DNA from 2 places in the Acetivibrio cellulolyticus CD2 genome. Region 2 is predicted to be linked to the other one. Evidence: riboswitches for the same ligand, from Rfam matches in the RefSeq annotation. Region 2 holds a riboswitch; the other holds the start of a gene.
What was found. Region 2 has a riboswitch for cyclic di-GMP ahead of ACECE_RS29440 (cellulose binding domain-containing protein). Riboswitches for the same ligand answer to the same signal wherever they lie in the genome.
Positions count from the first base shown of each region.

Region 1 (4,244 bases), on a different contig from region 2:
TTTAAACCCGTTAAATAATCTTTGCTCATCATTTGCATTTATCTCATCTTTTAATATTTCTGCAAATACATTAGGCAAATTACATATACGTTTTTCCATATCTTCAAGCTCGTTTACCAGGCTTATTGCTTCATTATACTCATTAGTAGCTATGATAGATTCCTCCATTCATGTTAATGTGATGAATCTATTATTTCAAATATTAACTCTGTTTATTACTTTCTGTGCAATTATTCAAATTATATTTAGCAGAATTTTATTTAACCATACAAATTCTACATTCGCTTTTTTTCTACAATTTTACCTGCAAATATTCCTAATAATATTGAAAAACCAACTAAAATATATGACATTAAACTATTCCAAATTGAAAACCCTAAAACCGCAATCGCCCCTCCCATTGCAGCTCCTAAAAGCATCCCAATTTCAGTATAGCTATACCCTTTCATATGTAGCCGATCCCCCTTAAACACTTTTCAAATTCATATTTACTAACACTATAATTAGACGTCGAAACCTGCTAAAAAGTTCATACATTTATATCATTATATCAAAGATTATAAGCAACCTTTTCCCATTCTAAATCCAATAAGCCATATATTCAATTATTTCCCTAAATAAAATTAAATCTATCTCTTCTAGCATTTACAGTATGTATACTATTTCTTAGCTGAAAACAGTCTTATATTTAGTAGTAACTTTGAATCACAGAAAATGAAACTAATTTACTATATATAATCAACTTTAAAAATTATATAATTATATATGTAGATACAAATATGCAAAGTTTGTTCTTTATTGAACTTTTTCTAGTGCATACTTATCTTGGAAATCATACATTTAAAAAAATGTCTATTCTGAAAAGCACTGGATTTATTCATTCAACTCAAGCATGTAATTTTTTTAAAGCATTGAATTATGTTTGGTTTTATAGTATAATAGTATTAAGAACAATTTAATTTGCAATCATTTGTAAAAGGCAAATCTATCGAAAGATAGAGACGCAAAACTACGGGTCTACGGTCGCTTGACTACGACAGCCGGGTTGCCAAGTGTTTAAGAGACTAGAACTCTTAAGTGCTCTTATTGGTAATCCCAATAAGGGCTTTTTTAGTTGTTCTGTTTCTTAACCTTATAACCCTTTCGAAAATGGCAAACTCAATGAAAATTGAGGACGCAAAACTACAGGTCTACGGGTTTCATTACTATGATGGCTGAGTTACCGAATAAGGGAGGAATAATTATGAAAAAAAGCCTAAGATACTTACTACTAATTAGTATTGTCATCACTATTTGTCTGAATTCCGTACAAGCTTTTGGTGACACTCAAACCCATTTAATTGTCTCTAATGGTGTAGTACTCGAAACGCTTCCTACATCAGTTGAAGGCAAAGTTGTTCTTACCGGCAATACTTATAAAAGCAAAATCAAAATCATTGTTTCGAAGGACGACACGTCAACTTGGTATGATGTATCACTAACCAAAGGGAAATATAAAGAAGAAATATGGCTTATCGATGGTAAAGGAAAGTATAAAATTTCCGTCGTTGTTCATGAATACGATAGAACCTACTCTTATGGACCTACTTTAGAAGTTGAAAACACAATAGATGTTAATCGATTTTTGGTTCCAACCAAACATGTTGAAAGTAATAATGAAGAAATCATTGCACTTGCCAAAAGTATTACACAATATTCAACAACCGAAAAAGATAAAGCATTATCAATATACAATTGGGTAGCAAAAAACATTGAATATGATTATGATAAGTATTTAAGGCAAATCAATAAAAATTTTGATAATGACTATGGCGCCGTGATAACCCTAAAAACTAAAACTGGCGTATGTTATGATTATTCTACACTAGTAGCCGCTCTAGGAAGAGCAGTTGGACTACAGGTAAAAGTTATAAAAGGAAACTTTGTTAATCCCTATCGAAAGGAACTCCATGCCTGGAATGAAATATATATCCCTGAAGAAAATCGCTGGGTTAATGTAGATACAACCTTCGCACATAGTCTCAACACAAATTATTTTGATAATAGCGACTTTTATACAGACCATGAAAAGATTTCTGAATACTAATAAATTAATGATAGCAAATAGAAAAGCTGCCCCAAAAGTAACTATTTATATACTTTAGGGCAGCTTTTCTATTTCATTATTAACTATTAATATTACGTTGTTGTATCAATATCAATTTAGCTTATATACCCAAATTATTTTATAATAACTTCTTCCTCATCTGAATTTATATAATACTTATGATCTAAAGATCCTTCTGCAATATCTTTAAATGCCCAATAGTTTTTAGGTACATCAGTGAAATCTAATGTTGCACCATTCAGTGGCCCTCTATTTAAAGCCCTATTAACCAAAACGACACACTCATCGCGTTTAATTTTATTATCTGGCTTAAAAGTCCCATCGGAATAACCATTGATATATCGTAAATTAGCAAGCTTTAGTATAAAGCTTTTTGCCCAATGGTCATCTATATCGGTAAAATTATTACTCAAGCCTGTACTTGCATCAAGATCAAGCAAGTTGTAAATAACAGCTGCAAATTCACCTCTTTTTATTGTCTGATCGGGCTTAAAACTACCATCAGGATATCCTTTAAACAATCCAACCTTAGTAACAAGTTCAATAGACTCTTTTGCCCAATGTTTATTGGTGACATCTGGGAAATTAACATTATTAGAATTTGCTGAGCTACCTACATCAACGAATTTTGCAATTATAACTGCAGCTTCTGCCCTTGTTATCTCCTTCTTTGGTCTAAAACAATTGTCAGTATATCCCTTAAGATATGATTTATGTTCTCCAGTTTTAACACCAGCAGGTATATCCTCAGTAGGTTCTACAACAGTACCACTGTTTGGTGTTGTTTTTACTGACGTAGTCTTTGTTGGAGTTACAGTACTTGTTGGAGTTACAGTACTTGTTGGAGTTACAGTCACTCCACTATTTAAAGTAAGAGTCCCAGAATATAATGTTGCACGTACACTTTTCAGATCTTTATCTCCAAAGGATGCATCATTTACTGTTATACTAGTAGATGTCCTTGCAGAACTTATTACTTTAAATTTGAGCTTTACAAACACTCCATCAGAACTAATATAGCCATCACTCATTGTATAGTCAAGGAACAATACCTTTAACTTACCATCTGCTTCTTTATTTATTCCAAAGTTTGTATTAGGATTTGAAACTATGCTTCCAACTTCTCCACTTAAATATTTGAGCATATTTTTATCATATATAATTGTCATGTCCGTTGTACTGATTCCTTTAGCAGGTACGTTTACATATTTCACAGGCACCGTTACTTCATCACCATAGTTTGCTACATACGAACCAATTTTTACTTGGAATCCATTTGGTGTTACAGTTGGTGTTATAGTTTTGGTTGGTGTAGGTGTTATAGTTTTGGTTGGTGTAGGTGTTATAGTTTTGGTTGGTGTAGGTGTTGCTGAAGCAGATACAACTTTAATACTACTTGGTTGATTAACAGAATACCCAGAGTATATGCGATTTCCGTACCAGTCACTAAGCAGAGTACCACTTATTCCATTTGAAATGCTATCTGCATTTTCAAACTTAACAGTTGTAGTACCCTCTTTTAATACTTTAAACCCAACAACCCCTAAAACCCCTGACGTTTCAGCCACCCCACCTGTCCTGTATCCTTCAAGTCCCAAATAAGCCTTACTGAAATTGAGAATTCCTTTGTCAACATGATTATCAGCGTATGCAAAAGGACTATAATTAGAATTAAGCAATATACTACCATCTAATGGAAGTGTGCTAATTTTAAAAGGACTTTTCGTATTAAAGTTTACAGCCTGCAAAATTGTCGGGTCATATTTTATATTAACCTGATATCCTGCAAAATTATTAATATTGTTTATCTGTATAGATGCCTTAATTATATCTCCAACAACAACTGACGTCTTATCTAACTTTATTGATATGTAACTGTTAGTTGTAGTTGGTGTTGCTGTTGCTGTTGGTGTTGCTGTTGGTGTTGCTGTTGGTGTTGCTGTTTTCGTTACTGTAGGTATCGCTGTCTTCGTTACTGTAGGTGTTGCTGTTGCTGTTGGTGTTGGTGTTGCTGTTGCTGTAGGTGTCGCTGTTTTGGTTATTGTAGGTGTAACTACTTTTGTTTCTGTAGGTGTTGGAGGTACTTTAACCTTAATATCTGAAGGTTGTTTTATTTCATACCCGGAGGCTATCCTAC
Region 1 covers NZ_JH556655.1:38,962-43,205, forward strand. Annotated here, with positions in the region: gene ACECE_RS0211935 (hypothetical protein) at 1-168, opposite strand, end outside; gene ACECE_RS31110 (hypothetical protein) at 276-449, opposite strand; cyclic di-GMP riboswitch class I at 969-1,053, shown strand; cyclic di-GMP riboswitch class I at 1,142-1,227, shown strand; gene ACECE_RS0211945 (transglutaminase-like domain-containing protein) at 1,244-2,086, shown strand; gene ACECE_RS0211950 (cohesin domain-containing protein) at 2,221-4,244, opposite strand, start outside.
Region 1: linked by a shared signal. The riboswitch ahead of ACECE_RS0211945 (transglutaminase-like domain-containing protein) and the one ahead of ACECE_RS29440 (cellulose binding domain-containing protein) in region 2 are both predicted to bind cyclic di-GMP.

Region 2 (4,244 bases):
ACTTGAACTTAGGAGTTATGCCGTTTAATGAAGAAGCTGTATTACCATTGAACATCTGTATGTTCAAGCTAGCACTGGATGAATTTGTAGATGTGGCAGCAACTGTAGGTGTAGGTGTAGCTACAGGTGTAGCTGTACGTGTAGGTGTAACTACAGGCGTAGCTGTACGTGTAGGTGTAACTACAGGTGTAGCTGTAGGTGTAGGTGTAACTACAGGTGTAGCTGTACGTGTAGGTGTAACTACAGGTGTAGCTGTACGTGTAGGTGTAGCAGTGACGGTTGTGCCACTACCTGATGGAGGAGTACCACTATTTAAGGTTCCTGAAAGATATACTGTTACTTTATCCGTATCAGCATAGGCCGTAGCTGTTGGATTGAAGGAGTAATCGTTTGATTGATTATAATTTGACCAGTCGGATTTATTGTACCTTGCCTGTATTTCAGTACTTGAACCAGCTGCCAAAGTGCCGGCACTCGATGAGAACCCGACTTCAAAGTAACAGTCTGTTCCAGTAACTGAAGGACTAACAGTTGTAAATGTTCCAGTTATGTTCGAGCTGCCAACTGAAGCAAAGTCAACACTAAATGATTGTGAAGCTGAACTGTCCATAGTATAGTAATATCTTATTTTTACAGTTGACAGATCAATTGCAGATGAACCTATATTTGTTAATTTGAACTTAGGAGTTATTCCATTTGTTGAAGATGATGTAGTACCATTGTACATTTGAATGTTCAAGATTTTATTAGATGATTGTGAAGTAGAAGTAGCAGCAACTGTTGAAGTAGGTGTAGCAGTTTTAGTAGGTGTAGCAGTTACTGTTGCAGTTTTAGTTGGGGTAGCAGCGGCGGTTGCGGTTACCGCAGCGGTTGCGGCACTGCCGGAAGGAATATTGCTATTCCTCTTTTCGTACAGCCAGTCTTTTACAAATTGGCCCATATGATCATTATAAGTTGAATCTCCGCTGGCATTGTTGGTCGAACCTGCAAGATCCCATGAGGAAACACGTGTTGAGAACATAACAGGTTTATAATCGTTGTCAAAAGTCCATGCGGTCCAGCTTATACCCTTGGTTTCCAAATAGTCCTTATATGCCTGACCGTAACTACTTACAGTACCTGTGGTAATTGAATCACCATCATGCTGGAATCCCCATTCAGTATTAAGGAAAGGAACTGAATTTGCTGCATTACCGAAGTTTGCATCCCATGCACTTGACCCACCATGAGTTGGATAATAGTGAGCGTTATAAACAATGTTACCACCTGTTACAGGACTGGTAGCAGCCTGGCCGAGGTTTTGTGACCATCTTGGTCCGCCTACGATAATGAGGTTATTAGGTGCGATCGTACGTATCATGTCTACCCAGCCCTGTGCAGTAGTTCGCCATGTGCTCCAACTATCAGGGTAAGTTGGTTCATTGAATAATTCGAATATTACATTAGGAGTATCCTTATATTTGTTTGCTATAAAAGTCCAGAATTCTCTTGTTTGTGTATCTTTATCCGTATAAGTATCAATGTAGTGCCAGTCAATTATACAGTACACTCCTTTGGCAATACATGCCTCGACAGCAGCTTTAAGATGATCGTCATAATATGAGTTGCTTGATTTACCATTATACCAGCAGTTTGTCCATCCGGCTTCACCATCAATAGCTGCTGGATAAACAGGTAGTCTGACTACTCTCGAATACCATCCGCTAGATTCATTAGTAGCCATGTTAATAAGGTCAACGGCTGTTTTGCCGCCCCTAAATGATCCCTGATGTTCAATAGCACCGATGTCAATTAGTGATACACCTCTTAAGACTACTGTATTGCCGCCGGGGTCTTTAATGTACTTTCCGTCTACATGAAGCCAAGGAGTTGGAATTGAAGCATTACTTGGAGATGGTGAGATAAAAATGAATCCAAAAGTGAAAAGAAAAACAAAAATGGCTAGTGCTGCAAAAATTCTTTTTGCATTTTTCATAAACATTCTCTCCCTTCAAATTTCCTATACTAACAAATACTCATTTAGAAGGGGCAATGAAGCTTTGGAGATCATTGGAGAAAACCCAAAAAATAAAACTATCATTTTCGGCAACTCGGCTGTCTTAGTCAAAGACCTTAGACCCGTAGCTTTGTGTCACTGGTTTTCACCAGGTTTACCATTTCAAATGATGTTTTGTTAATATAGATTTCATTATAGCATATTATGGAATCGATTTTAATAGGCTATTAGTACTAGATTAGGACTCAAATACTAGATTAGGACTCAAATACTATATATGACAAACGCTAAAGTTAAATCTATATAGCACTTAAACGTTATCTACTATATATAAAAAACATCCTTTAAATTTAGTTGGAATCATCATAAAAAAGTGTTGCTTTATTATCAAAAATGGCATATAATTACAAGTACAAAATTCAAACTATACATATTATTGTCACACCGCTCTAAGAAATTCTTTTATAAAGGTATTGGCATTTTTTATGTTATAAGTTATAATTATTATGTAGTATGACATAAGTATAATATGAATTTACAATTAATCATATCTATGTTGTTTCGTTTGTTTAAATTTAAGGGGTGGTTTCATGGATAATAAAAAAGACATTTTGAGGGTGACCATGAAAGATATTAATTTACTTCCAGAAGACATTTTAGCTGCGTCGTCAAATTCTATGGAGAAAAGAAGAACTCAAAGCGAAGTTAATGAAAGTGAGAAAGTTACTAACGAGTCTGACTCTAAAGTTCCGCCTGCACAATCGGAAAAGAGTAAGGAAGGCGTAGTAACACTTTCTAAAACCTTAAAAGATAATCTGATAGATAGTATACATCAGAATTCTGACAGGGCTACTAGTTTTTTGAATTCATTAAAGAAGGATAAAATTAGAAATCTTGAAAGGATTTTAGGTGTTGACAAAAAGGATTTATCTTTTTCAAACAAAAAGAATTATATTTACAGTACAGGTTCTGGAAGGATGGTTATAATAGACCGTGATATCTGGGGAGAACCATGCACCGTTACCGTTAAAGAAGCTAATGACGTTGCAATAAGACGTGTCAAGTTTTTTGAGGATGAACCATTCTTGTTCCCGGTATTTAATGAAAAGAATTTGACTGGCGATGTTATACATATGGATGATAATGAAATTTGGTATTTGTATAAAGATGAAGCAACTATCGTTTTATTTAAAAATGATAAACCAGATTTCCTTAAAGTATCCCTTAAAAATTTTAAGAATATAAATAACAAAAAAGCTTTACATACCTATTTGGATAGCTCTAAGATGCTTTATCTTGATAAGAAACTACATGCGCTATTAATTGAAGATAGAAATATTCAAGTTGAGGATATAATTAAAATAAGAGCTGGGTATGCAGTGTATAAAAATACCAGCAGGACATATAAAGTGTTGTTGTTTGATGAGTTCAGACAATTGTATGATGAGTTTACATTCAGTAAGCTTCCTTCAGTTAGGGAAGATGGTTGGGATGTGTTGTTTTCTAAGGATATAGTTGATTATGTAAAAGCAAACAATTATTCCTTTGAGAATTTCAGACAGGATGACGGGCACATAGAGTATTGGCAAAATATTGGGGCAAAAAGAGTTTGTGTTTTAAGATGTAAAATTTAAGTATAGTTTATAATTTATTAGTTTAGAGAATGTGATTCTTATCGCATTCTCTTTTTAATTATAGGCCCTTGGAGTGAAATGAAGATGCGAAATCGAGAAAGAGTTTAATTTGAGTGGACATGGATATTTTGACATGACTGCTTAAGATAATTACCATGCAGGAAATCTTAGTGATATAGATTATTCTAAGGATTCAGTAAAAGAGAGTATGAAGAATCTTCCTAAATTAGGTTAAGCCTTAGCCTCTGTAAAAAACTAATTTGTGAAAAAATTCTTCTTATATTAATGAATTAGCTACGGCAAGTTGCCGTAGCTAATTTTATTTAATTTTTTTGAGCTTTTTATCAAGCAGTTATCTTTGAACAAACCTTAATTCCATCCAGTCAAAAGCTATCCAGTCATTAGGGCCTGCATTTGAAGTATTCTCAATTACTACTCTGTTGTTTCGTCTCAAGTTTGAAATATTGAAGGTCAAATTTCTCCAGTTGTCAAACCTTTGTCCTGCTGGACGCCCGTGTTCAAGTTGAAGTCTTCCTGTATGGACTATTGTTCCGTTTATGGTTATACGTGCAGAGTAGTTGTTAACCGGTACGTTTTGATGATCGTCAAGTACT
Region 2 covers NZ_JH556657.1:513,270-517,513, forward strand. Annotated here, with positions in the region: gene ACECE_RS29440 (cellulose binding domain-containing protein) at 1-1,975, opposite strand, end outside; cyclic di-GMP riboswitch class I at 2,082-2,165, opposite strand; gene ACECE_RS0214240 (hypothetical protein) at 2,587-3,630, shown strand; gene ACECE_RS0214245 (hypothetical protein) at 3,983-4,244, opposite strand, start outside.